DNA from 3 places in the Arthrobacter sp. AB6 genome. Region 3 is predicted to be linked to each of the others. Evidence: riboswitches for the same ligand, from Rfam matches in the RefSeq annotation. Region 3 holds a riboswitch; each other region holds the start of a gene.

Region 1 (10,190 bases), on a different contig from region 3:
GGCGCGCGCAGCTCCTCAACGCAGCCCAGGAAGTGTTCGTGGCCAATGGGTACCACGGTGCGGCCATGGACGAGATCGCCGAGACGGCGCACGTCAGCAAACCTGTCCTGTACCAGCACTTTCCGTCAAAGCGCGAGCTGTACCTCGCCTTGCTGGAAAGCCATCTGGCCTCGCTTACCGAACTGATGCTGGGCGCCCTGAACTCCACCACCGATAATGACGAGCGCGTGCAGGCCGTCATGCGTGCCTACTTCCAGTTCATCGCCAGCGATGACCAGGCCCACCGGCTGGTGTTTGAATCCGACCTGATCAACGACCCCGACGTCAGCTCGCGGCTGGAGACTTTCAACAGGACGTTCGCCGATGCCATCGCACGCGTCATCGCCGAGGACACCAAGCTCCCCCATCTCGAGGCACAGCTGCTGGGCCGGGGGCTGGCAGGGATGGCCCAGGTCAGCGCCAGGTACTGGCTGGAAACTGACGGCAACCTGGACATCAATGTGGCCAGCGACCTCATCTACCGTTTAGCTTGGCGCGGAATCTCTCGCTTCCCCAAAGAGTCCTAGACTACAAATAAGACAACACCTCGTAGAGAAGCACGAGAAACTTTGACTGGCTGGGAGGCCCCTGTGGAGATTAAGATCGGCGTTCAGAACGTTGCCCGCGAAATTGTGCTCGAATCAACCGAGGACGCGGATTCTGTGGCCAAGGTCGTGGGGGAAGCGATCACAACGGGCAACGAACTGCGACTGAAAGATGAAAAGGGACGCCTGATCATTGTTCCCGGCGGCGCGCTTGGCTACGTGGAAATCGGTGCAGAAGAGGCACGGCGCGTAGGTTTCGGCCAGTTCTAGCGCCCGGCCACAGAACCCCGTCCGCAGCTCGAGGAGAACCATGCTTTCGCTGACCATCGTTGTACTGGCCGCCGCCGCGGCAGGCTTCATTGTCTGGGCCAACGACAAGCGGCATGCCAAGTATGGTGCAGGCCTGCCCGCCGGGGTCGCCGTGGGAGTGGCGGCCTTGAGCTGGACCATCCTGGTGGCGGCCGGGTTCGGCTACCTGCCGGGGCTGACGTGGATGCCGTGGGTCCTGCCAATCGTGCTGGGCGCAGGCGCCGCAACAGGGGCAGCGGTGTACCTCGGCCGCACGCGTGCGCGCCGGGACGCGGAAAGGCTTACGGCGATCCTCCGGGCGTAGGGCCGGCGCAAGGCAACCGGCAGCAGTGGCCGCCATCCCGTAAGGGGTGGCGGCCATTGCTCCTTAGGGACCAGTTGTTGGTGACGAGGCTACTGGCGCCCGGGCACGTACTTCGCCGGCTCGGCAACGGCCCCCGACGCTGCCGCAGCTTCACTTGCTCCCGCAGCTGCCGCGATGTCCCGGTCAGTCACCTGTCCCCCTGCGTCGTGGGACGTGTAGCGGATAAAGACGCGGTTGTAACGCCAGTCGAGGTCGGGATGGTGGTTTTGTTCCTCGGCCAGACGTCCGACGGCGGCAATCAGCTCAAGTGCGGCAACCGCCGTCGGCATCTTGAAGACAGTGACCAATCCGCCATTGTCGGCCCGCCAATCAGGCAGTCCAGCCAAGGCTTCGTCGACTCGTTCCGGGGGAAGGGCGTCTTTGCCGGCCACTGCTGCTCCTTGAGTCAAGGCGCCAGCCGGTGGACAGCGGGGCCTACAAGAACTCGGCCCGGCCTTCCATCGCCGACGACGCCAGCGCGTGTTCACGGCGAGGTATGCGACCTGCCGCTTTCGCCAGCCTACCTGCGATGACGGCATGCTTGAAGGCCGCGCCCATCATGGCCGGATCCTGTGCCCGGGTCACCGCCGTGGCCAGGAGCACGGCGTCACATCCGAGTTCCATCGCCAGGGCGGCGTCGGATGCGGTACCGATGCCCGCATCCAGCACCACCGGAACCGAGGCCCGGGACACGATGAGCTCGATGTTGTGCGGGTTAAGGATGCCCAGGCCGGTGCCAATGGGCGAGCCGAGCGGCATGACCGCGGTGGCTCCCAGGTTCTCGAGCCGAAGCGCCAGGACGGGGTCGTCATTGGTGTACGCGAAAACCTTGAAGCCCCGGCTGACCAGCTGTTCGGTGGCGTCCACGAGTTCCACGGCATCCGGCAGGAGGGTGTGTTCATCAGCGATGACTTCCAGCTTCACCCAGTCGGTTTCCAAGGCCTCCCTGGCAAGCTCCGCGGTGAGGACAGCGTCCCGGGCTGTGAAGCACCCCGCCGTGTTAGGGAGGACCTTGATGCCGTGGTCCACGAGCAGCTGGAAAAGCGAGCCGGCCTCATGGGGTGAATAGCGCCGCATGGCCACGGTGGTGAGCGAGGTGCCGGAAGCCAGGAGCGCGGCGCCAAGGCCCTCCAGGCTGGGCGCGCCGCCGGTGCCCATGATGAGCCGGGATCCGAGCGCGACGCCGTCGATCACCAGGGGGTCATGAAGGTCCGGCCGGGTGCCGGCGAGGGTGCTGCGGGTTTCCGTCATGGGGGTCAGCCTCCCTGTACTGCCGTGACAAGTTCGACGTCGTCACCCTCGGTGAGTGCGGTGGCAAACCACTGGCTCCGTGGCACCACGTGGGCGTTGCGCGCCACGGCGACGCCCAGCTTCCGGCCATCGGTGGCCTGGCCGTCAGCCGCCAGTGCGCGGCCGGTGACCTCGGTGACGAGCGTGGTGATGGATGCGCCGTCGGCGACTGTATGTCCGGTTCCGTTCAGGGTGATGTTCATGCTGTCTCCTTGGGGTTGGGTGGGGTGGCCGCTGCAGCAGGCCGAACAGCGGCGCCGGAAAAGCGGCCGGGATTGAAGGGGGCCCAGCGGGGGTCCGCCCTGCCTTCGAGCAGGTCCCGGCATATCGCGGCCGCTGCCGGGGTGAGGAGGACGCCGTGGCGGAAGAAGCCGGTGGCAATGATCAGCCCTTCCACGTGGCTTTGACCTGCAGGGCCGTCCTCCAGGGGGACCCGCCCGAGCAGCGGGGCGTTGTCAGGCGTGCCGGGACGGGCCCGGGCTGTGCATTCCAGCAGCTCAAGTTCTGCGACCGCAGGCACCAGGACCTGGGCGTCGCGCAGCAGCTGGTAGACGCCCCCTGCCGACACTGCCCCGGCGCTGGTCCCGCTGTCCTTCTTCCCCAGTGCGTCCTCACGCTGCGTTGCCCCGATCACCACGGTGCCGTCCTGCCGGGGGACGATGTACACAGGGATCCCGCGGACCAGTCCGCGGACGGTGGAGGTCAGCAGCGGCTGGAGGTGGGCGGGGACGGCGAGGCGAAGGATGTCACCGTGGACCGGGCGCAAGGGCAGGTGCAGGTTTTCCGGCAGCCCGGTGAGGGCCGCGGCGTGCAGTCCGTTGGCCACTACGGTCTCCCTGGCCGCCACCGTTCCTCCGCCCTCCAGCGTGACGCCGGCGACGGCTCCGTCCCGCCAGAGCAGGCCCGCTGCCCGGTCCGGAACGGCGTAGCCCTCGGCGGCGCCGGCCACGAAGCTTCCGCCGCTCCCGGTTCCGCCCATGTGCCGGGCCAGGGCACGGCGGAGGCAGGCCACCAGCAGCCGGGGATCCACCTGGTGGTCCGCCGGTGTATCCAGCGCCGAGGCAATGGCCGGGCTCAACAGCGGCTCCCGGCGCCGGGCTTCACGGATGGTGAGGGGCTCAACCGTCAGCCCGTTGGCCTGCTGCACCCCGCGCAGGTCCAGCAGCGCCTGCCGGTCCGCGGCGTCGGCACCCAGGGCGAGGGTCGGCGTCGTAAGATACCCGGGATCCGAACCGGCGGCCGCGGCGAGGCCTGCGGCAAAACCCGGCCAGCGCCCGGAGGCCTCCAGCATGAGTTCCAGGAGGTCCTCCTCCTGGTAGTGCAGCTCGCTCACCGGGGCAAGCATCCCCGCCGCGGCCCAGCTGGCACCGGATCCGGGGGCGTCATCGATGACCACCGCTGAATGCCCGGACCTTCTCACCTCCCAGGCGATGCCGTGGCCGATGACTCCCCCGCCGATGACCGCAACGTCGGCCTCCAGTGAAGGGCCGGGCGCGGGCCGGTACGGGGCTTCGAGCGCATTGGGCATGAGTGTCTCCTTCCCTACGCCGGTATTAGCCGGATCAGGTCAAGCGGTCGGCTCTGACGCCCTCTCAGCCCGGCGCTTTATGACAGCTGCCGCGGCTCCCGCAGTACGAGGCCAAGTGTAGAGGAACTAGGCTGGCACCCATGAATGTGTCCCGCCCTCCTGCCGCTGCATCCCCCGTCCCTGCTACAAACGCCTTTCTCAAAGCCGGAGGCGGTTCCGGCGTGCAGGCCGCGCGCCTTTACCTCTGCACGGACGCGCGCCGGGAACAGGGCGATTTCGGGCAGTTCGTCGATGCCGCCTTCGCAGGCGGGGTGGACATCATCCAGCTGCGGGACAAGTCCATCGAAGCCGCCGAGGAGCTGGAGCTCCTGGCCGTACTCAAGGAATCGGCGGTGCGCCACGGCCGGCTGTGGGCGGTGAATGACAGGGCGGACGTCGCAGTGTTGTCCGGAGCCCCGGTATTCCACATCGGCCAAAAGGACCTGCCCCTCAAGGCGGCCCGGACGCTGTTGAACGGCAACGCGGCCATCGGCCTGTCAAGCCACAGCCCGGAGCAGGTGGACGCCGCCCTGGCTGCCGCCGCCGGCCCCTCGGCGCTGGACTACTTCTGCGTGGGGCCGCTCTGGGCAACTCCCACCAAGCCCGGACGGGCCGCCGTCGGGCTTGACCTGGTGAGGTACGCCGCCGCTGCTGTTGCAGGGGCGGAAGGGCAGGAGGACACGTTTGACGGCGGTGTGCCCTGGTTCGCGATCGGCGGCATCGACCACTCCAATGTTGAAGAGGTGGTGGAAGCCGGCGCACGCCGGATCGTGGTGGTCCGGGCCATTACTGAGGCTGATGATCCGGCCGCGGCCGCTGCCTCGCTCCGCAGCGCCCTGGACGGCGCCCGCCCATAACCCCGCACCGGACGGCTGTGCCTCTCCGGGCCGCTTCCGTGCACTATTGACGAAATTCGGGCTACGCTGATTTTCGTGTCACATCATCGGCTGGCCCCCAGTGTCCACGAGCACACCAATGCCCTCGAAGCGGCGTTGGGCGCGCTCCGGAGTGAGCTTGAACTGCCGGGCGCGTACCCTGACGATGCCGTGAAGGACGCCGAGGCCGCCGTGTCCGCATTGCAGCTGCCGTCCCATGATCTGACGTCCGTTGAATTCATCACCATCGATCCCGCGTCGTCCACCGACCTGGACCAGGCGCTGTTCATCGAGCGCGACGGCGGCGGCTACCACGTTCTCTACGCCATCGCCGACGTGCCGGCGTTCGTTGCCCCGGGCGGCCCGCTGGACGCTGAGACGCGGCGCCGGGGACAGACCTTTTACACGCCGGACGGCCGCATCCCGCTGCATCCGGAAGTGATCAGCGAGGGGGCGGGAAGCCTCCTTCCGGGACAGGACTGTTCCGCGTTCGTGTGGGACTTCCGTCTTGACGGTGATGCGGAGGTCACTGCCGTCACGGTGCGGCGTGCCCGGATGCGCAGCCGCGCCAAGCTCAGCTACAAGGGCGCCCAGGCGGAACTTGACGGCGGCAGCCCCTCCCCTGTGCTGCTCCTCCTCAAAGAAGTGGGCCTCAAGCGCGTGGAACTGGAGCGTGCCCGGGATGGTGCCAGCCTGAACATGCCGGACCAGGAGATTGTCCAGCTTCCCGACGGCGGCTACCGGATTGCCGCCGCACCGCAGCTGCCCGTGGAGGACTGGAACGCCCAGATATCGCTGATGACCGGCATGGCAGCCGCGCAGCTCATGCTGGCCGGAAAAGTGGGCATCCTGCGCACCATGCCCGCCCCGGATGAGCGTTCCCTGAACCATTTCCGACTGCAGACAGAGGCCCTCGGAAAGCCGTGGGACGGCGAAGTCAGCTACGGCGAATACCTCCGCAGCCTGGACCCCACCCATCCCCGCCAGCTCGCAATCCTCCACTCCGCGGGGATGCTTTTCCGCGGGGCCGCCTATACGGCCTTCGACGGCACCGTCCCGGATGACGCCGTGCAGTCCGCCATCGGCGCAGCGTACGCCCATACCACCGCCCCGCTTCGCCGCCTGGTGGACCGCTTTGTGCTGGTCACCTGCGAGGCCTTGAGTAATGGCGGAGAGGTGCCCGGGTGGGTGCGGGATGCACTGCCGTCGCTTCCCGAGATCATGGCCGGCTCGGACCAGCTGGCATCCCGGATGGAGCGCATGGCGCTGGACACCGTGGAGGCGGCGCTGCTGATCAACCACGTCGGACAGGAGTTCGACGCGATCGTCATTTCAGGGTCGAAGCCCCAGAAGGAGAACGGGAACGGCGCCATAAGCCGGAACGGCAACGGCAAGGGCAAGAACGGCAACGGCGGCTCCGGGATCATCCAGATCGCCGAACCTGCAGTGACGGCGCGCTGCGCCGGAGAACTGGAGGCCGGAACCAAGGTCCGGGTGCGCCTCATATCCTCGGACATCGCCACGCGTGATGTGCATTTCGAACTGGTGCCGAAGGTGCCGTGAACCGGGGCGGTTTTGCGGCATAACCGGGCCGCAGCGCGGGCAAAAGCCGGATTTCCATGCCCTTGCGGCTAGACTGAAGGAGTAGAAATGGATGCCCGGTCGTTGATTTCCTTGATTTGAAACCAACAAGCCCGCCCCTACGCGATCTTGAGAACCACCCGCTGGTCACCAGTGCCAGCATAAAGATAGCCCGCGATCGGCTTCCACTGGAATTGCTTGCGCGCCTGAGCGTGCTCCGGAACGGCCTGCCGGCCGGCCCGTTGAGCAGGCAGCGCCATTGCCCAAATGAATAAGGAAACTCCCCGTGAGTGAATTGCATACCCACCAGCTTTTGACGGACGACTCCGGCACCGAAACGCTTGAGCCCGAAGAAACCATCATCTCCGACGAGAAGCCGCACGAGATTGAGGAGAAGTCCTTTGCGGACTTCAACGTCCGCGCCGACATCGTGGAGTCCCTGGCCGACGCCGGCATCACCCACCCCTTCCCCATCCAGGCCATGACCCTGCCGGTGGCACTCTCCGGACACGACATCATCGGCCAGGCCAAGACCGGCACCGGCAAGACCCTGGGTTTCGGTATCCCGGCCCTCCAGCGGGTTGTAGGCCGGGACGACGCCGGCTACGAAAAGCTTGCCGTCCCCGGCGCACCGCAGGCATTGGTCATTGTTCCCACCCGTGAACTGGCGGTGCAGGTGGCCAACGACCTGCAGACTGCATCCCGCAAGCGGAATGCACGCATCGCCACCATCTACGGCGGCCGCGCCTACGAACCGCAGGTGGAGGCGCTGAAGAACGGTGTGGAAGTTGTGGTGGGAACCCCCGGGCGCCTCATCGACCTCTACAAGCAGAAGCACCTGAGCCTGAAAAACGTAAAGATCGTCATCCTGGACGAGGCTGACGAAATGCTTGACCTCGGCTTCCTGCCCGACGTCGAAACCCTGATCGCAGCAACACCGGCCGTCCGCCAGACCCTGCTGTTCTCCGCTACCATGCCCGGCCCGGTCATCGCCATGGCCCGGCGCTACATGACCCAGCCCACCCACATCCGTGCGGCGGATCCGGATGATGAAGGCCTCACCAAGCGCGATATCCGCCAGCTCATCTACCGCGCCCACAGCATGGACAAGATCGAGGTCGTCGCCCGCATCCTGCAGGCCAGGGGCCGCGGCCGGACCATCATCTTCACCAAGACCAAACGCACTGCCGCCAAGGTTTCCGAGGAACTCGTGGACCGGGGCTTCGCGGCCGCCGCCATCCACGGCGACCTCGGCCAGGGTGCCCGCGAGCAGGCCCTCCGGGCCTTCCGCAACAACAAGGTGGACGTCCTGGTGGCAACCGACGTCGCCGCGCGCGGCATCGACGTCGACGACGTCACCCACGTCATCAACTACCAGTGCGTGGAAGACGAAAAAATCTACCTGCACCGCGTGGGCCGCACCGGCCGCGCCGGCAACAAGGGCACCGCCGTCACCTTCGTGGACTGGGACGACATGCCCCGCTGGGGACTGATCAACAAGGCCCTGGGCCTGAGCGTGCCGGAGCCCGTGGAGACCTATTCGTCGTCCCCGCACCTCTTTGAAGACCTGGACATTCCCGAAGGCACCAAGGGACGGCTCCCGCGCGACAAGCGCACCCTGGCCGGAGTTGACGCCGAAGTCCTGGAAGACCTGGGCGAAACGGGCAAGAAGAACGCCCGCGGGGGCCGCGACGCAGGCCGTGACGCCGGCCGCTCCGGCGGCCGTGACAGCCGCGACCGGGACAACCGGGAACGCAGCGGCAGGCGCGAAGGCGGGCGCAGCGGCGACTCCGCTGCCCGCACAGGCGAGCGCCGCCGTCGTACGTCCGAGCCTGCCGCAGCTCCCGTTGCTGCCGGTGATGGCAACGCCGCTGCAGGCGAAGCAGAGCAGCCCTCCCGCACCCGCCGCCCCCGCACGCGCACCCGGCGCCGCAACGGCGAGGTAGTGGGCGGCGACAAGGCCACGCAGCCCGGCAGCAGCGAGGCCTAAAACCCTCCATGACTGACACTGTCTGGGCGCCGGACGGCAGCAGCCTGGTGGTCCACGCAGACAACGCGGACTTCCTTCCCTCGCTGCCGGACGGCGCCTTCACGCTGATATATGTGGATCCGCCGTTCAACACCGGCAGGGCCCAACGGCGCCAGCAGACCACCATGGTGGCCAATGCGGACGGCGCCGGCGACCGCGTCGGATTCAAGGGGCGCTCCTACGACACCATCAAGGGAGCGCTCCACCGGTATGACGATGCGTTCAGCGACTACTGGTCCTTCCTGGAGCCCCGGCTCGTGGAAGCGTGGCGCCTGCTGGCGGAGGACGGCACCCTGTACCTGCACCTCGATTACCGCGAGGTGCATTACGCCAAGGTGATGCTGGATGCGATCTTCGGCCGGGAGTGCTTCCTGAACGAGATCATCTGGGCGTACGACTATGGAGCCCGCGCCAAGAACCGCTGGCCCACCAAGCACGACAACATCCTGGTGTATGTCAAGAACCCGGCGAAGTACCACTTCGACAGCGCCGAGGTGGACCGCGAGCCGTACATGGCACCGGGCCTTGTGACGCCCGCCAAGCGCGAGCTGGGGAAACTGCCCACGGACGTCTGGTGGCACACCATCGTCTCCCCCACCGGCAAGGAGAAGACCGGATACCCGACGCAAAAGCCCGAGGGCCTGGTCCGCCGGGTGGTTGCTGCCTCAAGCCGTCCCGGCGACTGGTGCCTGGACTTCTTTGCCGGCTCCGGGACCCTGGGTGCAGTGGCGGCCAAGATGGACCGGAAGTTTGTGTGCGTGGACCAGAACCAGCCGGCGATCGACATCATGGCCAAGCGCCTGGGTGCCCATGCGGAGCTCGCCGCGTTCCCGCCCAACTAGGTAGCGCCAAGTGTCGTTTTGACCCCTCAAAACGACACTTGGCGCGACTTACTTCACCTCAGCGCGGGCCCTCGCACCGGGGTTACTCCCCCGCTCGCACCACCCTGGTACCCGTCCCCAGTTCCTCAATCCGGGCGAGGACGTCCGGTGAGGTGAGGTTCTCCCCCAGCACGTTGGGCTTGCCGGTGCCGTGGTAGTCCGACGAGCCGGTAATGAGAAGGTCATGTTTGGCCGCGAGCCGCCGCAGGAAGCCGCGCCCCTCCTCCGGATTGTCCCGATGGTCGATCTCCAGGCCCGCCAGGCCGGCGTCGATCATCTCCTGGTAGACGCGCTCCCCCACGATGCGTCCCCGGGAGGACGCCACGGGGTGGGCGAAGACCGGCACTCCGCCGGCAGCGCGGACCAGTTCGACGGCGATGGCAGGCGCGGGTGCGTAGTGCTGGATGAAGTAGCGCGACCGTGAAGTGAGGATGGAGGCAAACGCCTCCGAACGGTCCTCCACGACGCCCGCAGCCACGAGGGCGTCTGCGATGTGGGGCCGGCCGAGGGTAGCGCCCGGGGCCACATGATGGATGACGTCATCCCAGGTGAGGGGGTAGTCCTCGGCAAGGAGGGTGACCATCCGCTCGGCTCGGGTGTGCCGGGCGTCCTTGGCCTTGGTGATTTCCTCAAGGAGCCCCGGATGCTTCGGATCGTGGAGGTAGCTCAGGAGGTGCACGCTGATGCCCTCCTCCGTCCGGCAGGAAACCTCCATCCCCGGTACCAGGGCA
Region 2 (10,190 bases), on a different contig from region 3:
TCTGCGGCTCGCCAGCGTACGCGGCGCCCTCCCCGGGAGAGGGAGTGCAATCGCTCCTTGGCTGGATGTGGAGACCGAAAACAGCTGGTCGTACACGGACAAGGACGCCAACCGGACAGAACTGTCAGCGGGTCGAGCAACCTTTACTCACTCCCGAGCTGGCCGGCAGGATCCCGGAACGCGTAAGGAGCAGCGATGGCCAGTGCGTCTGCGCCCCTCACCGGCGGCGGCGAGGTGGAGTTGACCCAGTTTGTATCGAGGGGTTCCGACTACGACTCTTCGTGCCCGTAGGCCTGGCCGGCTGTCAGTTCCCCAGCCACACCATGTTCCAGGTGCCCAGGGAGACGGCGGCAAAAACCGCTGTTGCCGCCATCACCACACCGCCGGCAAGAACCCACGCATCCAACACGCTGTAGGTCGATTCGCGGGCCCACGTCCGGCGGCCGCCGCCAAAGCCGCGGGCTTCCATGGTCACCGCGAGCCTCGAGGCCCGGCGGATCGCCTGGACCAGCAGCCCGAAGCTCTGCCCCAGCGTCGCCTTCACGCGCTGCAGGGCACTGCCGCGGGAACCCACCCCCCGCGCGCGGCGGGCCATCCCGATGGTCTGCCATTCTTCGGCCATCAGGCCCACCAGCCGCATGGCGGCGAGGGTTCCCAGCACGAACCGGTGCGGGAGGCGCGCCTTCTGCGCCAGCGCATCAGCGAGGTCTGTGGGGTCGGTGCAGCTCATCAGCAGCACTGCCGGCAGGGCAATCGCCAGCCCCCGCAGCGTGAAGCCCACGCCCAGCTCCAGGGACCCTTCGCTCATGGTCCAGATGCCGACGTCGATCAGCGTCTTTCCGCTGTCCGGCGCCAGGATGGAGGTGCTCCAGCCTCCCACTGCGGCGGCGAGGATCAGCGGCCAGCCGCGCTGCCACAGCAGGGCGGGCGTCAGGCCGGCCAGGGGAAACAGCAGGACTTCAAAGGCCAGCGCCACCGATGCGGACACCCAGTCGATGGAGAGTGCCAGCACGGCCGTGATGAGGAAGACGGCGGCGAACTTGCTGAGGGGGTTGGCCCTGGCCAGCAGCGCATTGTTGCCGCGCAGGTTCAGCTCCTGCCTCATGGTGCCGCCGTTTCCGCCGGAGCCATCCGCAGTTCCGTTCCGCCCAGCGCGGCCGTGAACTCGGCGTCATGGGTCACGGAGACCACGGCGGTGCCGCCGTCCAGCAGCTCGGACAGGAAGGATGCCAGCTCCGCCCACGTGTTGGCATCCTGGCCGAACGTAGGCTCGTCCAGGACCAGCACCTGGGGATGCGCAGCCAGGACCGTCGCCACGGACAGCCGCCGCTTCTCCCCGCCCGAAAGCGTGTAGGGGTTGGCGTCCACAAGGTGGGTGAGCCGCAGGCGCTCCAGCAGCTCGTCCACGCGCTCCCCGCCATGGCCAAGGTGCCGTGGGCCAAACATCAGTTCGTCCAGCACCTTCCCGGTGACGAACTGGTGCTCGGGTTCCTGGAACACGGTGCCGATCCGCTCGATGAGCTGCTCGGCTTTCCACTTGTACGGGTCTATTCCGGCGCCGCGGCTCAGGTCCAGCGTGGCCGAAACCTTCCCGGCCACGGGTTCGAGAAGCCCGGCGAGCGTCAGGGCAAGCGTGGACTTCCCTGCCCCGTTCGGCCCCGTCACCGCCAAGGCCTGCCCGGCACGGACCTGGGCGGAAATATCCGCCTGCACGGGTACCGGCGGCACCTTCCGGAAGCCGCTGCGCCCCGCCCGTTCACGGGACACCGCCAGCTCCTCGGCAGCGAGCAGGAGGCCACCCGTCCCCCGGGCTGGATCCGCCGCACGCAGCCGGGTGTCCGGGACATAGCCGGGCACCCACACCCCGGCAGCAATCAGCATGCTCCGGGCTTCCCTGAGCACTTGGTCCGGCGGGCCGTCCAGCAGCACGGCCTCCTTCGCGTCGGTGCCGGGCTGCAGCACCACAATCCGGTCCACCAGGTCCTTCCACACGGACACCCGGTGCTCCACCACCACCAGCGTGGCGCCGGTTTTGTCCAGGCACCGCGCCACGGCGTCGCGGACCTCCAGCACGCCGGCCGGGTCCAGGTTCGCCGTCGGCTCGTCCAGCAGGATGAGACCGGGACGCATGGCAAGGATGCCCGCGAGCGCCAGCCGCTGCTTCTGCCCGCCGGAGAGTACCGACGTTGGATGGTCCAGCGGGAGGTGGGAAAGTCCGACGTCGTCCAGCGCCTCGTGCACGCGGCTCCAGATGGCGTGGCGGGGCACGGCGAGGTTCTCGGCGCCGAAGGCGGCGTCGTCACCCACGCGGGACAGGACCACCTGCGTTTCGGGGTCCTGCTGCATGAGGCCGGCGCGCCCGCGCTGCTCGCGGGGGGAGGCTCCGTCAACCAGCAGCGAACCCGACTCGTCGGAATCGCCGGCCGCGCCGCCGTCGTCGTCCACATCCCCCAGGACCCCCGCCAAAGCATGGAGGAGGGTGGACTTGCCGGCGCCGGAAGGCCCCAAAAGCAGCACCCGCTCTCCCGGACGGATGTCCAGGTCGAGGGCATGGACCGCCGGCTTGGCGCGCCCGGCATGCCGCCAGCCCCAGCCGCGGGCCGTGACGGCGGCGGGACGCACTGCGGTGGGCGCGCCCTGGCGGGAAGGTGCGGACATCAGGAGAAGACAGGCTCCGTTGCTGCCTTCCGCGACGCGAACGAGCTCAGGACCCCGGTCCTGGCCAGCCCGCGGGTGGCGATCCATGACAGGGCGCCGGCGATAATGGCGCCGGAGATGGCGGTGAAGACGATGTACACCAGCTTGTCCCCGCCGGAGTAGGCGATGTTCCAGCCCCACGGCGCGAAGGAGTCGTTGAGGCCGCAGAAGAAACCGGCGGCGGCACCGGCCAGCAGTGCCACGGGCAGGTTGAACTTCCGGTATACGAAGATCGCGAAAATGATTTCCGCGCCGAGGCCCTGGACGAAGCCGGAGAACAGCACGGAAGCCCCGTACTGGGACCCCATGAGCAGCTCACCGGTGGCGGCTACCGTCTCGCAGAACAGCGCGGCGCCGGGCTTGCGAATGATGAGCATGCCCAGCACGGCCGGGATCATCCAGCCGCCGGCGATCAGGCCGGTCAGTGGCGGGTAGGTGGCGTTCATGGGGCCGGACACTGCGGCCGCGCCCTGGGACCATGCCCAGAAAATGACGCCGCCGGCAATGGCGATGAGGGCCGCCACCACGATGTCCACGACGCGCCAGGACTTGCTGCTGGTCTTCTTGACTGCTGTTGTTGCCATGTGATCCTCCTGAGGAACAGGAGGGGAAAGTGGACGCGGCCGCCGGCTATGCTGCCGCTGCGCGCACTTCGAGAACTCGACTCCCTTGCGCCGGTACTAACCGGATCAGGTTCGAGGGTCTGCGGCTGCCCGCACTCTCAGCGCCCACCTGCGGATCCTGGCATTGCCAGTGATGCCCGACGGCGGCGCTCCCCTGTCGTTGAATGTTGCTTTTGCTTGAAATGATTCGTTGCAGAAATACCCTGTTGGGCGTTGCCAGTTTACACCGCGGCGGGGGTAGATTGTGGGCCATGGCTGCCAATCCCCCGCATGTGACCGACTTCGACCCGGATTCCGATGCCATCCAGCCGGAGGGATCGCTGGCGGCACTGATCGCCCGGATTGAAGGCGAAGTCCGGGAACTGCAGTTTCCAGGCTTCTCCCTCGACGACTCCCTGAACCTGGGACTGCTCCTGGTGGAGCTGGGCAAGGAGCGCGGGCTGCCTATCGCGATTGACATCACCAAGGGCGGGCAGGTGCTGTTCCATGCGGCACTGCCCGGTGCGACGCCGGATAACGATCACTGGATCCGGGCGAAGCAGCGCACTGCTGCACGGTACGAGATCCCCTCACTGCTGGTGGGATTGCGCGGCCGGCTTCGCGGCGGCCGGATCGAGGACCAGGGCTGGTTCGACCAGCGCCGGTACGCCGCGCACGGCGGCTCCTTCCCGCTGTACGTCACCGGAGTGGGCGCCGTGGCCACTGTTACGGTTTCGGGGCTTCCCCAGGTGCAGGATCACGACCTGGTGGTCGAGGCCCTGCGTGAAATCCTCCGCTCCGCGGGAGCGGACTGATGCCAATGCTGGCGGAGTGACCCGCACGCTGGACGCACGTCCACCCGGCAGCAGAAACACAAAGGCTGCTTAGCATTTATTTAGTAATCATGCTTACTATGTTGTCTCCCGGGTTTTGAGGAGAACAGGACATGGCAGCCAGCACCCGCCTGACGGGCCCCCGAACACGCCTGCAAAATGCCGCCCTCGGAATTGGAACGGTCTTCTTCCTGTTGGGCATCTTGGGCTTCATCCCCGGCGTTACCTCCAACTATGGCTCGTTGGGCCTTGCCGGACCTGGTTCAGGGGCGCTGCTGCTGGGCGTCTTCCAGGTGTCCGTGCTCCTTAACGCGGTACACCTGGTCTTCGGGCTTGCAGGGGTCCTGATGGCGCGGACGCATCCCCAAGCCAGGAACTTCCTTATCTACGGCGGCGTGACCTATCTGCTCCTCTGGCTGTACGGCTTCCTGGCGGGTGACACCACGCCTGCCAACTTCCTCCCTGCGAACAACGCGGACGACTGGCTGCACCTGGCCCTCGGCCTGGCCATGATTGCGCTGGCCATCACCCTGGCTGCCCGAGGCCCCGCTGTCCCCGCAGGCGTTGCCAGCAGCGATAGCAGCAACCGGCCCGGAAGCCCCAGCAACGACGTCGCGGAACCGGCACCAACGCCGGACCTGAAGGAGCACTATGAAAATCCCTGAAGCGCGCGGTCCCGCCAGCGCCGCCTTGTTCGCCCTTCTCACGGAGGTACCCTGCTCCATTGGCACCCGCCCCGACGGCCGAACCGCCGACGACGGAACTGCCGATGACCGCGCCGCGGGACTGCACCGGGCGGTCAGCAGCCAGTTGGCCGCCACCCCGGACATCATCGGCGATGACGACCTCCAGCTGACGCTCTTCTGCCTCTACGAGCTCCACTACACCGGGCTCGCAGGCGTCAGCGATGAGTGGGAATGGGCGCCGGGACTGATCCAGGTCCGCCAGCTGCTGGAAAAGCCGTTCGAGGCCGCGCTCAGGCGGGCCGCCCGTGAAGCAGCCGGCGAACTGGAGCTTCCCGCGGCCTCGCGTCCCACCAGCGACGCTGTGGCCGATGTCCTGTTCGGCCTCGCAGCCCGAGATACCGGCCCCAGCCTCTCCCGGTACGTGGCGAAGAAGGCCAGCCTGGATCAGCTCAAGGAATTCCTGATCCATAAGTCCATCTACCAGCTGAAGGAGGCCGATCCCCATACCTTTGCCATTCCCCGGCTCGCCGGGCGCCCCAAGGCCGCGCTGGTGGAAATCCAGGCGGATGAGTACGGCGGCGGACGTCCCGAACGGATGCACAGCGCACTTTTCGCCCGCACCCTGCGGGGCCTGGGGATGGCGGACGAATACGGCGCCTACGTCGATTCCGTCCCGGCCGTCTCCCTCGCCGCAGTGAACCTGATGTCCCTGTTCGGGCTTAACCGCCGGTTGCGGGGTGCCATCACCGGGCACCTGGCCATCTATGAGATGACCTCCTCCCAGCCCAACCGCCTATACGGCAGCGGCTTCCGGCGGCATGGTTTCGATGCCGCCGTCACCCACTATTTCGATGAACACGTGGAAGCAGACGCCGTCCACGAGCAGATCGCCGGCCGCGACCTGGCCGGCGGCCTGGTGGAAGCCGAACCAGGACTTCTTGGAGATGTATTGTTCGGTGCCACGGCAGCCATGGCGCTGGACGGCAGGCTGTCCGCCCATCTCCTGCAGTCTTGGGAGAACGGCGGGACCTCACTAAGGGCGGCAGTGCCGGCAGCAGCATGAGCGGCGCAAGTTCCCCGCCGCCGTCCATCACCCCCGGCAACCTAAAACAGGAGCTCGCATGAACCAGGAACCGGCCGAGAGCTCCATCGTGGTGTGCCCCGACGGTCCGCTGATTGTGCGCGGCGACTTCGAGATCGTCACGCCCTCCGGGGAACCGTTGCCGCGTGAACGGAAAACCGTGGCACTGTGCCGCTGCGGGGCGTCAGCCATCAAGCCCTATTGCGATGGGACGCACAAGATGGTCAAGTTCCGGACGGAACCCCCGGCAACCTGAGCAGCGCCTGCACCGGCCGGCCGCAATCGCCGGTTAGGCTAGGGACAGCCCGTTTTCCGCCCGCAAGGAGTACTAGGAATGAACCTTTTCATCAAGCTGCTCGGCACTGGCGTGAGCCTCGGCGCAGGCTTTGTCGGCACCAAGCTCGTCAACGCCATCTGGGAAAAGACCACCGGCCGGAAGCCCCCCACCGGCAAGCACGAGGACGTCCCCACGAGCCTTCACTCGGCTCTGACGTTCGCCCTGATCTCTGCCTCGGTGAGCACCATCATCCAGGTCCTGGCAAACCGTGGCACCCAGCGCGCCATCACCCGGTTCGCCAAGAGCCAGGACATCGTCTAGCAGCACGCCGAACGGTGTTCAGCCGTCGCCGGAACCCTCCTCACGGGCGGTTTTGGCGGCGGCTTTTTGCACCACGGCCTCAAGCTCATCGGAGGTGAGGAGCTCGCGGTGGAGGTGCTTGGTGCGGTAGCCGGCCCGGCCCACCATGTGTGCTGAAACGGGCACGGTGAGCAGCTGGAAAATCCACGCGACCAGCAGTAAGGGCCACACCCACCAGGTGCGCAACTGGAGTCCGATGGACGCCAGGAGCAGGAACAGCCCCAGCACCTGCGGCTTGGTAGCGGCATGCATGCGGCTGAGCAGGTCGGGAAAGCGAAGCAAGCCGATGGCCGCGCCGAGCGACATGACGGCCCCGACGATCATGAACACAGCGGACAGCACATCCACCCAGGCATCCAGGCCAGTGGAGTCAGGACTCATTGGACTGCTCCCTCCGGTCCGCCACGAACCTTGCCACCGTCACGGACCCGATAAAGCCGATGATGGAAGTGGCCACCACCAGCATCAGGTTGTTCAGGTGCCTGTTGACGGCCATGTCCACGCACAGGGCACCGCCCAGGATGGCCAACAGGACGTCCGTGGCCAGCACCCGGTCCAGCAGTGAAGGTCCCCTGGAGATCCTGATGATGGCACCGGCGGCGGCCACCGAGAAGATTACGGCAGTAACAGCCAGGACGGTCTGCATCATGCGTCCGCCTCCATTCGCACGGTTTCGAGTTCTTCCTTGGTGCCCATGATCCTGATCAGCCCCGCTTCGATGGACCGCACCTCATTTTTAAGGTTTTCGACTTCCTGCGGGGAACTGATGTTGAGGGCATGCAGGTAGAGGGTGGACGTGGAGCGGTCCACCTCCACCACCAGCGAGCCCGGAATCAGGGAAATCACGTGCCCCGTGGCCGTGACCATGAGGTCCTGGCGGCTGCGGAGCGGGACGGCGACGACGGCGTTGGTCACCTTTGGCCCCTTGGCGATGGCAAGGTACAGGAGCTGCGCGCTGGCAGCCACCACCTTGGCCAGGAAGACGAGCGCGAAGGGAACGGCGTACAGGATGTTGAACCGGCCGCTCAGTTCCACCGGTGGAAGGTAGAACAGCCGCGCGACCGCCACGGCCAGCAACGCCCCGAACAGGAGGTTGCCGGGGCTGAAGTCCTGCCACAGGGCACCCCAGACAATGACCAGCCAGACCAGGAGCGGCAGCTCCTGGCGGAGGGAAATCCGGCGGCGGCTCATTTTCCCCCTCCCGGCGTGGCAACCATCGGGACGTCGACGCCTCCGCCCAGGACAGCGTGGATGTAGGAGGTCCGGTCCAGCATGTCGCGCGCAGCCTGGTCAGAGACCGTGAACAGCGGCCCCGCGAAAACCGTCAGGGCAACGCCAAGGACCACCAGCCCCACTGTCGAGCCCACCATGGTGCGCGGCAGCAGTGTGACGGTGTTCCGTTTGGCGCCAGGGCCGTCGGCCCGCCCGGCGGCCGGCGCAAGCAGCACGGGATCCGGGTGTTCGGCGTCCGAGGGCCGGCGCCAGAACGCGCGGTTCCACACCCTCGCCACGGCAAGCAGGGTCAGCAGGCTGGTAAGCACCCCGCCGATCACCAGCACGTACGCCAGCGGCGTCCCCAGTTCAATCCCGGCCTGCATGAGACCCACCTTCCCCAGGAATCCTGAGAAGGGCGGAATCCCGGCCAGGTTCATTGCGGGGATGAAGAACAGCAATGCCAGCAGGGGCGACAGCTTGGCGAGGCCGCCCAGCCGGTCCACCGAGGAGCTCCCGCCGCGGCGTTCGATCAGCCCCGTCACCAGGAAGAGGCTGGTCTGGATGGTGATGTGGTGCGCCACGTAGAAGACCGCCGCCCCCAGCCCTGCCGTCGAGGACATGGCCAGGCCGAACACCATGTACCCGATGTGGCTCACCAGGGTGAAGGAGAGCAGACGTTTGATGTCGCTCTGCGCCAGGGCACCCAGGATCCCCACCACCATGGTCAGCAGCGCGGCCACCATTAACGGAGTGTTAAGGGAGTCCCCGGGAAAGAGCAGCGTCTCGGTCCGGACCATGGCGTAGACGCCCACTTTGGTGAGCAGGCCGGCGAACACTGCGGTGACCGGCGCCGGCGCCGTGGGGTAGGAGTCGGGCAGCCAGAAGGACAGCGGGAACACGGCCGCCTTGATGCCGAACGCCACCAGCAGCATCACGTGCAGGAGGGTTCTGGTGCCTTGGTCCAGCTCGCCGAGCTTCATGGCAAGATCGGCCATGTTGACGGTTCCGGTGGCCCCGTAGACCATGGCGATCGAGATCAGGAACAGCACCGACGACACCACGGACACCACCACGTAGGTGACGCCCGCCCGGATGCGGGGCCCCGTGCCGCCCAGGGTCATCAGCACGTAGCTTGCCGTCAGCAGGATCTCGAAGCCGACATAGAGGTTGAAGAGGTCCCCGGAAAGGAACGCGTTGGACACGCCGGCCACCAGGATCAGGTATGTGGGGTGGAAGATCGAGACGGGCGCGTCCTGGTCGCCGTCGGCCATGCCCTGCCCAGTGGCGTAGACCAGCACGGCCAGGCTCACCGCCGAGGAGACCACCAGCATCAGGGACGAGAACTGATCCACCACCAGCACGATGCCCCACGGCGGCAGCCAGCCGCCGATGCTCACCGCAGCCGTGCCGCCGTCCCACACGGAGGCCAGCAGGAGGCATTCGAGCAGGAGCGTGAGGGACAGCAGGAGGATGCTGACCACCCGCTGGGCCCGTGAGTGGCGGATCAGCAGGAAGGTCAGGGCGGCACCCACGATGGGAAGTATGACGGCGAGCGGCGCGAGGCTTGCGAGGTTCACTTTCCGCCTCCTTCCGGGCCGGCGGTGATGTTTTCCGAGCCCGGCTTTTCTTCCGCTGCTGCCTGCTCCGCGGGTATTTCGCGGCCGCCGGCCAGGACGGTGGCCAGCGGGAACTCGGACGTCTCTGCGGGGACCTCGGCGTCGTCCTCGGCGTCGAAGCTTGGTGTTTCCGCAACCCTGAGGTCCTCGATGTCGGCCTGGATCTCATCCCGGCGGGCCAAAACCCAGGTGCGGTAGATGATGCCGAGCATAAAGGCGGTGACGGCAAAGGAGATGACGATGGACGTGAGGATCAGCGCCTGCGGAAGCGGATCGCTGTAGTCCCCGGCCGCAATGTCCTTTGAGTACAGCGGCGCGGGCCCCGCGTACCCTCCCGTGGCCAGGATCAGGAGGTTGGTTGCATTGGCCAGAAGCATCAGGCCCAGGAGGACGCGCGTCAGGCTGCGTTCCAGGATCAGGTAGATGCCGCAGGCGTACAGGGCTCCCATGATGATCAGGAGGGTCAGGTTCACGCTCATGCTTGGCCCCTTGCGGTGGTCTCGGGAGCCATGCCTTCGGGCTCCTGCTCCCAGTCGGGAGCTGGTGCGGGTGCCTCCAGGGTGGAGTCCTGCCCTTCGGCCGGCATTCCTCCTGCAGCCGCGGACCGCTCTTCGAAGTGTTCGTCGATCTCGGCTCCGAGGCTGCGCAGGACGTCCAGGACCAGGCCCACCACCACGATGTACACACCGATATCGAAGATGGTGGAGGTGACGAACTTGATGTCGCCGAAAACCGGGAGCCACAGTTCGATGATGGCGGTCTGGAAGACCTGGCCGCCCAGCAGCAGCGGCACCGCGCCCGAAGCCGCGGCCACGGCGAGCCC
Region 3 (10,190 bases):
TTTACCGCCGGCATCGCAGCAGACCACGTGGTCCCCCGGCAGTCCGATGACCCTTTTGACCAGGTGCTGTTCAGAGTTGTCCGGCAGCAGGCCAACGAATGTCAGGCCGTCCTGGATCCAGGTGAAGGGCCCCTGCTCCTTTTCCGGCGCAGCAGGCAGCCAGCCCTTGGTGTCCCGGAAAACCACCACGTCGCCGCGGGTAAGCGAGAACGGTTCAGGCACCAGGAGGTTGACGAATATGCGGTCGTCGACGTCCAGCGTCTTGACCATGGACTCGGACGGGATAAAGAACGCCCGGAACAGGAATGTCTTGATAAGGAAGGACAGCACGACGGCGATCACCACCACAGTGGCGACTTCCTTCAGCCAGGCAAGGACGGGGCTGCCATTAGGTTTCCCGGCCGCTCTGGCGGCGGAGCGGCTGTCCGCTGCGGCGGGAGCAGGCGCCTCGGGATCCTGGGCGGCCGTCACGGGGACTGCCTCGGAGGGCGTGCCCGAAGCCCCGTCCTGACGTGGTTCAGGAATCCGCGCGTGGTTCTCGGGCATCTACTGTCCGTTCTCTGTTGTTGGTCCTGCCGCAGGCGGACGTGGTACTGAAGCAAATCTATCAAGCGGCCAGATGATCTGGACCGGCCTGCCGATAACCCTGTCCAGCGGAACCATGCCGCCACCGGGGGCACCGAGCAGGCTTCGGGAATCGGCGGACAGTGACCGGTGGTCACCCATCAGCCAGAGGCGCCCCTCGGGGACCACGACGCTGAACTTCTGGGCGCTGGGTGCGTCGCCGCTGAAAATGTACGGCTCTTGCAATGGCCGGCCGTTCACCGTCACGTTGCCCCCGGCGTCGCAGCAGGCAACCGAATCACCCGGCACACCGATGACCCTTTTGATGTAGGTTGTGTCGCTGCCCGCGAGGCCGGCCCATTGGGTAATGGCAGCCGCCGCATCCATGAAGGGGCCGTTGCCGCTTTTGAGCGGAGCAAAAGTACCGCGGCCGTCAAAGACGACGATATCCCCGCGCCGGACCGGTTCATCCCGGAAGTCGGTCCGGGAAACCAGGATGCGGTCCCCGCCTTCCAGCCCGGGCTCCATGGACGCTGACGGGATGAAGTAGATATCGAACCACAGGGACCGGACCAGTCCGCTGACGGCAACAGCCAGGAAGACGGCGAGGAACGCAAAACGCCAGCCCATTTTTCGGGGCTGGCGTTTTGTCTGGTCCATGGTCCGTATCCTGGGCGCTGGTGCTGGATGGCTCCGGCGCTGGCCGGATACGGCTGCGGCCCAGCCTCTGTAGGTCCGAAGGGACTTACTTGGCGGTGCTGAAGTCGCGCTTTTCCTTGATCTTTGCAGCCTTACCGCGCAGTGCACGCATGTAGTAAAGCTTCGCGCGGCGGACGTCACCCTTGGTGACGACCTCGATCTTTTCGATGATCGGGGAGTGAACCGGGAAGGTACGCTCCACGCCGACACCGAAGGACACCTTGCGGACGGTGAAGGTTTCGCGAACACCCTCGCCCTGGCGGCCCAGGACGAAGCCCTGGAATACCTGGACACGGGTGTTCTTGCCTTCGATGATGTTCACGTGAACCTTGAGGGTGTCACCGGCGCGGAACGCGGGAACATCGGTACGCAGCGAGGCTGCATCGACGGAGTCGAGAATATGCATGATGTGCACTCCTGGTGAACGCCACAGGTCATTCACTTTGGGTCACGGCAGGCAAGCCCGGACGCTGGTGGCGTACCGGAGATTGCTGCCGAAAGTTAAGTGGTCCGGCCGCTTCACTGGTTGACGGGGCCGGTTGTCTTAGCTGTTGGTTGCGCTCCCCCTGTGGCAGGTGCGGACCCAGCAGACACAAGGACTAATTTTGCCACATTGCGGAGGTTACAGCCAATCCCCGGGGCCGCCGCCGAAAGAATGGCCGCCCCGCCCCCCGTCCTAGGACGTGGATGAGTCCGTTCAGGCGCCATCGGCACCGGAGCGGCGGCGCAGGCGTCCGTCGACGACGTCGTATCCCAGCTCCTGCAGTTCGGCGCGGTCCGCGCGTGGCAGCTTTCCGGCGTCGAACGTTTCGAGGAGGTCCGGCCGGCGCTCCGCCGTCCGGCGGAACTGCTCGTGCCGGCGCCACTGCGCGATCTTGCCATGGTTGCCGCTCAACAGGACGGCCGGCACTTCACGTTCACGCCACACGGACGGCTTGGTATAGACGGGATACTCCAGGAGCCCGTCGGAGTGGGATTCCTCCACCAGCGATTCGGGATTGCCCACCACGCCCGGCAGGAGGCGGCCGATGGCCTCCACCATGGCCAGGACTGCCACCTCGCCGCCGTTCAGGACGTAGTCTCCCAGGCTGACGGGGCGGACGTCGAAGTACTCCCGGGACCACTCGATCACGCGTTCGTCAATGCCTTCGTAGCGTCCGCAGGCGAACGCCAAGTGCTCCTGTTCCGCCAGTTCGTAGGCCAGTGCCTGGGTGAAGCGTTCCCCGGCGGGCGAGGGAACAATCAATACCGGCCTGGCCGCCCCTTCCGGGCGGTCCTCGGCAATGGAGCCCAGGGCCTGCGCCCACGGTTCGGGCTTCATGACCATGCCGGCACCACCGCCGTAGGGGGTGTCATCCACCGTCCGGTGACGGTCCGTGGTGAAGGAGCGGAGATCGTGGACACGCAGGTCCAGGATCCCGTCCTGCCTGGCCTTGCCGATCAGCGACAGCTCCAGGGGTGCCAGGTACTCCGGGAAGATGCTGACGACGTCGATCCGCATCTACGCTTTGCCTTCCGGTTCCGAAGGGGCTGCTTCGGCATCCGCGTTCAGCTCGAAAAGACCCTCAGGCGGCGTGAGGAGGATGTAGCCCTCCTCGATATTGACTTCGGGAACAATCTGCTCGACGAACGGAACCAGGATCTCGCCGCCTTCCGGCGTGGTGACCATCAGCAGGTCCTGCGCGGTCCCGGTGTTGAGGGCGGCAACCTTGCCTACAACGGTTGAGCCCACCCGGGCCTCCAGGCCAACGAGCTCGTGCTCGTACCAGCCCTCGTCGTCGTCCTCGTCCAGCTCCTCGGTTTCGATGAAGAGCTTGGCGCCGCGGAGGGTTTCCGCTTCATTGCGGGTTTCGATCCCGTCGAAGCCCAGCAGCAGGATGTCCTTGTTCCAGCGGGCACTGTTCACAGTGAGCGGGCCCGCGGCCGCCGGTTCAACCATGAACTCGGTGCCCGGGACGAACCGGTCCTCAGGGGCATCGGTCAGGACCTGGACCGTTACTTCCCCGCGGATGCCATGGGGTTTGCCGATTCGTGCCACCTGAAGCTGCATGTGTTCCTCTGTTCGGATTGTGGTTAGTCCACGGTGTTCTGGTGAAAGCACTCCGGCCCCTCCACCGCGTTGGTGGAGGGGCCGGAGCTAAAACTGGTATTGCCGAGCGCTCAGCGGCGGCGGTCGGTATCGACGACGTCGACCCGCACCGGCTCCCCGCCGGCCAGGGCTGCCACCACGGTGCGCAGTGCACGCGCCGTGCGGCCCTGGCGGCCAATCACCCGTCCGAGGTCGTCCTGGTGAACACGCACTTCGAGGGTGTCCCCGCGGCGGTTGTTCTTGGAGCTGACCTTGACGTCATCCGGGGAATCAACGATTCCGCGGACCAGGTGTTCCAGCGCTTCTGCCAGCAATCTACTCAGCCTCGGTGGTCTCTGCTTCGGCCTCGGCAGGTGCTTCGGCTGCATCAGACTTGGATGCCTTCTTGGTGATGGCTTCCGGGATGATCACGGAACCCTTTTCCGGGGCAACGAAGGCTGCCTTCTCGGACTTGGTCTTCAGGGTGCCTTCCTGGCCCGGCAGGCCCTTGAACTTCTGCCAGTCACCGGTGATCTTGAGGATCGCGGCGACCTGCTCGGACGGCTGGGCGCCGACGGACAGCCAGTACTGGGCACGCTCGGAGTTGACCTCGATGTATGAGGGCTCTTCGGTGGGGTGGTACTTGCCGATTTCTTCGATGGCACGGCCGTCACGCTTGGTGCGTGAGTCCGCGACGACGATGCGGTAGTACGGTGCGCGCATCTTGCCAAAGCGCTTAAGGCGAATCTTTACGGCCACTGTTGTGGTCACTCCTGTTTCAGAAAAAGGGGGTGAACCCGGCTTTCTGCACCCGTGGGGCGGGCCATACTTGCAGGTTCGAAGGACAGGATCCTGACGCGGAGAGAGGGGCCACGCAGATCGAGTACCTGTTTATTGTGCCAGATCAGCGTCCGGATTTCGACTTGACACGTCCCGGCGCGGCCCCGCCCTGTCCGGACAGCAGATGGGCGGCAACGGCTCAGGCGGACCAGACGTAGAGGCCAGTGCGCTCCGAGTCAGCGAGTCCGCTGGCCATTTCAGCGAGCTGCCGCACGTAGGTGCGCGCCTGGGCGGCATCGAAGGGCATGTCATCCAGCGCCGCCCACTGCTCAGCCACGTCGTCGAGGACGTCACCCTCCCCTTCGGTTTCATAGGAGAGCAGGTCGGCCAAGGCGCGCACCATGGCGGGCGGAACGGCGAGGAGCGAATCGCTCGCCACGTCCACCATGGTCAGCTCATAGTCCGCCCCGCCGGCGTGGACGGCGGTGCCGGCGAGGTCACCGAGCTGCTCCACTTCAAAGTCGCTGATTTCCGGGATCCGGACCGCGTCGCCGGCAGGGGCGCTGCCGCCCTTGTCCAGGATGCCGCCGCGCTTCAGTGCGGCGTCGTGGGTGGCAACAAAGATTTCGGTGAAGCCCATGGGAAGTGCCCTCATTCCGTTGACGGTGCGGCCCGCCGGGATTCAGCGCGCGCTGCCCGGCAGTTCGGTTTCAGCCTAGTACAGGTACCGCCGGACTTTCCCGGCGCTGCCAGCCGGCGGCCCCACCCTTGAGGATGCACCCAAACCCTGCCCGGGACGGCGCCGGTCAGCGAACTGCCACCCGGATCCGGTTGCGCCACGGATCCTCGAACCGGAGTTCGGCTCCGGTGTGGTGGGCGGCAACACCGGCAACCTTCAGGCGGTCGGCGAGGGCACCGACGTCGTCCCCCGACGGCACTTCAATGAGGACCTCACCCAGGCCCAGGGTGTCCTTCCGCGGCCCGGCGCCACGGCTGTTCCACACGTTCATGGCCATGTGGTGGTGGTAGCGGCCCGCTGAGACGAACAGGGCCTGACCGTGCCAGCCGGCGGTCTTTTCGAAGCCGAGGGTCCCCACGTAGAAGTCGCGGGCGGTCTGGACGTCGCCCACCTGGAGATGCACGTGGCCCACACCCGCAGCGGCGCCGCGCTGGTGTTCCAGGGACTCCTCGGTGAGGTGCTGCTCCAGGTAGCGCTGCGGCGGAAGGGCCAGGCTGTCCATTACCACGTCAGCGCCGTTCCAGGACCAGCTGCTGCGCGGCCGGTCCCAGTAGAGTTCGACCCCGTTACCCTCGGGGTCGGTGAAGTAGAAGGCCTCGCTGACCAGGTGGTCTGCGCTGCCGGTGAAGGAACGGGGTTCAAACCGGGCGGCCGAGGCGATGGTCGCGGCCAGGTCTGCCTGGTTCTCAAACAGCAGCGCAGTGTGGAAGAGGCCGGCCTCTCCCCTGCCCGGAAGGTCCAGGCCCGGAGCGGGCGCCAAGTGCACCAGCGGTTTCTGCAGCCGGCCGAGGTAGAGCCCGCCGTCCTGCTCCGCGACGACCTCCAGGCCGAGGGCCCGCTGGTAGTAATCGGTCATGACCTTCATGTCGCCCACCTTGAGCATCACTGTGCCCATGGCGAGGTCGGCAGGAAGGAGATCCTGGCTGGCGGCTTCTGCAGTCATTGATAACTCCCGGTGCTGTGGGGCCTTCCGATCCGGAGGCCTTTCACTGTTAAAATTACTTGAAGCTTCAATTTATTCCAAGTCCTAACTTGTGGCACCTCCCCGCCGGCTGCTTAGCGGACCACCTTCCCGCCCAGGACCACATGCGCCAGGTCACGGATCGTGTCCGGCACCTTTCGCGGGTCCTCCCTGCAGAGCACAACGTCAGCCCGTGCCCCTTCCGCAATCCCCTCCGCGCCCAGCCACGTCCGTGCACTCCAGCACGCCGCGTCCAGGGCGGCGGCCATCGGCAGTCCTGCCGCATGCAGGGCGAGGATTTCGTCGGCAATCCTGCCGTGCCTGATGACGCTGCCCGCGTCGGTTCCGGCGTAAATCCGCACCCCGGCCTCATAGGCCTCAAGCACCCGCTCCTCCCGCCGTTCCCACAGCGCACGCATATGCGCCGCATATTTGGGGAACTTGGGATCGGCCTGTGCCGCAATGTCCGGGAAGGTGGCGACGTTGACGAGGGTGGGCACGATGGGTACCCGCTGCTCCACAAAGCGGGGAAGGTGGCGGGGCAGAAGACCAGTGGCATGCTCCACGCAGTCGATGCCGGCGTCCAGCATGTCGTCCAGCGTCTCTTCGGCGAAACAGTGCGCCGTAACGCGCGCGCCCTCGTCGTGCGCGGCCAGGACGGCATCCCGGACGACGGCGGCAGGAAAGGACGGCGCCAGGTCACCGGCGCCGCGGTCAATCCAGTCCCCCACGAGTTTGACCCAGCCGTCACCGTCCCGGGCCTGCTTCCGGACGGCTTCCACCAGGCCGTCCGGCTCAACCTCTTCCGCGAATCCACGCAAATACCGCCGTGTCCGGGCAACGTGGCGGCCCGCGCGGATCAGCACCGGGACGTCGCGCCCGCCCTGCAGCCAGCGGGTGTCAACAGGGGAACCTGCGTCCCGGACCAGAAGCGTGCCGGCCATCAGGTCCGTCCGGGCCTGGTCCTCGACGACGGACGCATCCACTGCGCCTCCCACGCCTAAACCGATATGGCAGTGTGCATCCACGAAGCCCGGCAGCACCCAGCCTGCAAGGATCCTGTCCGGCGCCTTCGCCGGTTGGCGGAACGTGAGCCTGCCGTCCACGGACCACAGCCCGCGGGCCTCGCTGTCCGGCCCGGTAAGGACGGTTCCCGTGAACTGGATGGTTTCTGCCATGGACTTTCCTCTCCTCGCCCGGACAGGCTAGCACCGCGAATGTGACAGGGGTGATTCGGTGTCTGTGGTAGCTTTCATCTTGACCACACGGGTGCCCCTGCAGGGGCTGAGATCGGGCTGATGCAGCCTGCGACCGTCGAACCTGTCCGGGTAATGCCGGCGAAGGAAGTGAGTATTCCTTGAGTACACAAAATGCACAGCTGAACCCTGCCCAAAACCGTCCCGCCCTGGGAGCGGCCGGCCACCAGCCACCGGAGACGCAGTCCCTGAAATCCCATTCATTGGCCTACCTTGAGGATGCCGGCACGGGGATCAGGGTCCCGGTGACGGAAATTGCGCTGGAAGCTTCCCCGAACGGAAAGCCGAACGGGCCGTTCCAGACCTACCGGACGGCAGGACCCGGCAGCGACCCCGTCCGCGGCCTCCGTCCCTTCCGGTCTGACTGGATCGAAGCACGCGGAGACACCGAGGCGTACAGCGGCAGGGAAAGGAACCTGCTCGACGACGGCCGCTCAGCTGTCCGCCGCGGCGCCGCCAGCGCCGAGTGGAAGGGAGCGCGCCCCGTGCCCCGCCGCGCCGTCGGCGGCCGGACCGTAACGCAGATGCACTACGCACGGCAGGGCATGATCACCCCGGAGATGCGCTTCGTGGCGCTGCGCGAGAACTGCGATGTTGAACTGGTCCGCAGCGAGCTGGCCGCGGGCCGCGCCATCATCCCCAGCAACATCAACCACCCCGAGTCCGAGCCAATGATCATCGGCAAGGCCTTCCTGGTGAAAATCAACGCCAACATCGGCAACTCGGCCGTCACCAGCTCCATCGCCGAGGAGGTGGACAAACTGCAGTGGGCAACGCAGTGGGGCGCCGACACGGTCATGGACCTTTCCACCGGCGAAGACATCCACACCACCCGCGAATGGATCATCCGCAACTCGCCCGTGCCTATCGGCACCGTCCCCATTTACCAGGCGCTCGAGAAGGTCAACGGGGAAGCCAATGCCCTTACCTGGGAGATCTTCCGCGACACCGTCATCGAACAGTGCGAACAGGGTGTGGACTACATGACCATCCATGCCGGCGTCCTGCTGCGTTACGTGCCCCTGACGGCCAACCGGGTGACAGGCATCGTGTCCCGCGGCGGTTCGATCATGGCAGGCTGGTGCCTGGCGCACCACCGGGAGAACTTCCTCTACACGCACTTTGACGAGCTCTGCGAAATCTTTGCCAAGTACGACGTCGCGTTTTCCCTAGGTGACGGGCTGCGGCCGGGGGCGACAGCGGATGCCAACGATGCTGCGCAGTTCGCCGAACTGGACACGCTGGCTGAGCTGACGGCGCGCGCCTGGGAATTCGACGTGCAGGTGATGGTGGAGGGACCGGGCCACATCCCGTTCCACCTGGTCCGGGAGAACGTAGAGCGCCAGCAGGAGCTGTGCAAGGGTGCGCCGTTCTACACACTCGGGCCGCTGGTCACCGACGTTGCGCCGGGCTACGACCACATCACCTCGGCCATCGGTGCCACCGAGATCGCACGCTACGGCACCGCCATGCTCTGCTACGTCACCCCGAAGGAACACTTGGGGCTGCCCAACAAGGACGACGTCAAGACCGGGGTGATCACGTACAAGATCGCCGCACACGCGGCAGACCTTGCAAAGGGCCACCCAGGCGCGCACGAGCGCGATGACGCGCTGTCCAAGGCGCGCTTCGAATTCCGCTGGCGCGACCAGTTCGCGCTGTCCCTGGACCCGGTCACGGCGGAAGCCTTCCATGATGAGACCCTGCCCGCGGAACCTGCCAAGACGGCGCATTTCTGTTCCATGTGCGGCCCCAAGTTCTGTTCCATGAGGATCAGCCAGGACATCCGGGACGAATTTGGCTCGGCAGAGTCGCAGGCAGCCCTGGCGGAGGCTGCTGCGGGGATGAAGGGCAAGAGCGAGGAATTCCGGGCGGCCGGCGGCAAGGTGTACCTGCCGGAGCCCCGTGTTGCCGCCGGAAGCTAGGGCGTCAGGAGGCCCGTGCCTGGACCCGGCTGGCATCGCCGATGAACGAGCGGATGATGCGGTCCCCCTCTATTGAATCCTGGGGCCGGTGTCCTCCCGCCGCAGTGCGGTGGAGGGCGCCGGTCTCCCGTAGGTAGCCCGCGATCTCTTCGTAGAGCGGCTCCCAGCCGCCCGTCAGGACGAGCGTCGGCACGCCCGGCACGATGTGCAGCGGCGCTTCCCACGGCGGCACCTGCAGCCGCAGCCGCCGGGCGGACCGCTTCTCTTCCACGGTGGCCGGGTGCTGCAGGTCCGTGGCGTAGACCCGGCGCACGAATTCCCGCTGGAAGTCGTCGTCGCTGAGTTGGTGCCGGACGTCTAGGAGCGGCTTCATCAACGCAATGTGCGCCGCCGTCGCCGGCAGTTCCGCGGTCAGGGAGAGGCATGCAGGTTCCACCAGCGTCAGCGAGTAGACAAGGTCGGGGCGTTCGACGGCGGCCATCATCGCTGCGACGGCACCTTGGGCGTGTGCCACGACGTGCCCGCCGACGGCGCCCCTCCCGTCGTCGGCAAGTGACCGCAGCAGGATCCTGGCGTCCTCTTCGAAGGAGGACTCCACCGGCTCTGCCACGGGGTCGTAGCCGTGGCGGCGCAGGAAGAGCGCGTCATAGGACAGTGCGAGGCCATGCTGGCGGGGCCAGGCCGCGGCGCCGAAGCTGCCCGCGCCGTGCACGAACACTACCCTCTGCTTGAACATGACCCAACCCTATTCCACGGCCCCGACATCCCAACTAAGTAGCGCCAAGTGTCGTTATGAACCGTCAAAACGACACTTGGCGCTACCTAGTTGGGAGGGGGGGATGGCTACTTGCCCAGGAACTTGTCGAAACCCTTGGGCAGGTTCAGCTGGGACGGATCGAAGTCGCCCGGCTGCTGGCCGAACGCTGCGCCTGTCGGCAGAGCCTTGGCCGCGTTGGCCCGGCGGGCCTCGGCGTCCTTCCGCTCCTGGGCAGCCTTGGCCGGGTTGCCGGACTTCGCCTTCTTCTTGGGTGCGTTCTTTGCGTTTTTCCGCGCCCCGCCGCCGGCACCCGGCATGCCTGGCATCCCGGGCATGCCAGGCATTCCGCCCTGGGCCATCTTCTTCATCATCTTCTGGGCCTGGGCGAAGCGCTCCAGGAGGCCGTTGACCTCGGAGACGTGGACACCGGAACCGCGGGCA

What was found. Region 3 has a riboswitch for thiamine pyrophosphate ahead of thiC (phosphomethylpyrimidine synthase ThiC). Riboswitches for the same ligand answer to the same signal wherever they lie in the genome.
Region 1: linked by a shared signal. The riboswitch ahead of thiO (glycine oxidase ThiO) and the one ahead of thiC (phosphomethylpyrimidine synthase ThiC) in region 3 are both predicted to bind thiamine pyrophosphate.
Region 2: linked by a shared signal. The riboswitch ahead of Q9R30_RS16690 (ECF transporter S component) and the one ahead of thiC (phosphomethylpyrimidine synthase ThiC) in region 3 are both predicted to bind thiamine pyrophosphate.

Annotation. Positions count from the first base shown of each region.
Region 1 is NZ_JAUZVL010000035.1:15,245-25,434, reverse strand. Features, by position in the region: gene Q9R30_RS18870 (TetR/AcrR family transcriptional regulator) at 1-566, shown strand, start outside; gene Q9R30_RS18865 (DUF3107 domain-containing protein) at 630-854, shown strand; gene Q9R30_RS18860 (hypothetical protein) at 895-1,197, shown strand; gene Q9R30_RS18855 (4a-hydroxytetrahydrobiopterin dehydratase) at 1,287-1,628, opposite strand; gene Q9R30_RS18850 (thiazole synthase) at 1,672-2,487, opposite strand; gene thiS (sulfur carrier protein ThiS) at 2,493-2,729, opposite strand; gene thiO (glycine oxidase ThiO) at 2,726-4,054, opposite strand; TPP riboswitch at 4,049-4,166, opposite strand; gene thiE (thiamine phosphate synthase) at 4,195-4,950, shown strand; gene Q9R30_RS18830 (RNB domain-containing ribonuclease) at 5,026-6,531, shown strand; gene Q9R30_RS18825 (hypothetical protein) at 6,669-6,809, opposite strand; gene Q9R30_RS18820 (DEAD/DEAH box helicase) at 6,836-8,539, shown strand; gene Q9R30_RS18815 (DNA methyltransferase) at 8,548-9,420, shown strand; gene Q9R30_RS18810 (PHP domain-containing protein) at 9,503-10,190, opposite strand, start outside.
Region 2 is NZ_JAUZVL010000026.1:3,806-13,995, forward strand. Features, by position in the region: gene Q9R30_RS16680 (energy-coupling factor transporter transmembrane component T) at 305-1,105, opposite strand; gene Q9R30_RS16685 (ATP-binding cassette domain-containing protein) at 1,102-2,658, opposite strand; gene Q9R30_RS16690 (ECF transporter S component) at 2,658-3,281, opposite strand; TPP riboswitch at 3,346-3,486, opposite strand; gene Q9R30_RS16695 (heme-degrading domain-containing protein) at 3,572-4,114, shown strand; gene Q9R30_RS16700 (DUF4383 domain-containing protein) at 4,246-4,797, shown strand; gene Q9R30_RS16705 (iron-containing redox enzyme family protein) at 4,784-5,881, shown strand; gene Q9R30_RS16710 (CDGSH iron-sulfur domain-containing protein) at 5,940-6,155, shown strand; gene Q9R30_RS16715 (DUF4235 domain-containing protein) at 6,234-6,497, shown strand; gene mnhG (monovalent cation/H(+) antiporter subunit G) at 6,516-6,917, opposite strand; gene Q9R30_RS16725 (monovalent cation/H+ antiporter complex subunit F) at 6,907-7,185, opposite strand; gene Q9R30_RS16730 (Na+/H+ antiporter subunit E) at 7,182-7,727, opposite strand; gene Q9R30_RS16735 (Na+/H+ antiporter subunit D) at 7,724-9,328, opposite strand; gene Q9R30_RS16740 (Na(+)/H(+) antiporter subunit C) at 9,325-9,846, opposite strand; gene Q9R30_RS16745 (Na+/H+ antiporter subunit A) at 9,843-10,190, opposite strand, start outside.
Region 3 is NZ_JAUZVL010000002.1:194,518-204,707, forward strand. Features, by position in the region: gene lepB (signal peptidase I) at 1-546, opposite strand, end outside; gene lepB (signal peptidase I) at 547-1,224, opposite strand; gene rplS (50S ribosomal protein L19) at 1,310-1,669, opposite strand; gene trmD (tRNA (guanosine(37)-N1)-methyltransferase TrmD) at 1,961-2,764, opposite strand; gene rimM (ribosome maturation factor RimM) at 2,765-3,313, opposite strand; gene Q9R30_RS02360 (RNA-binding protein) at 3,424-3,666, opposite strand; gene rpsP (30S ribosomal protein S16) at 3,668-4,090, opposite strand; gene Q9R30_RS02370 (hypothetical protein) at 4,311-4,751, opposite strand; gene Q9R30_RS02375 (VOC family protein) at 4,918-5,793, opposite strand; gene Q9R30_RS02380 (amidohydrolase family protein) at 5,907-6,989, opposite strand; TPP riboswitch at 7,067-7,174, shown strand; gene thiC (phosphomethylpyrimidine synthase ThiC) at 7,169-8,992, shown strand; gene Q9R30_RS02390 (alpha/beta hydrolase) at 8,997-9,728, opposite strand; gene ffh (signal recognition particle protein) at 9,836-10,190, opposite strand, start outside.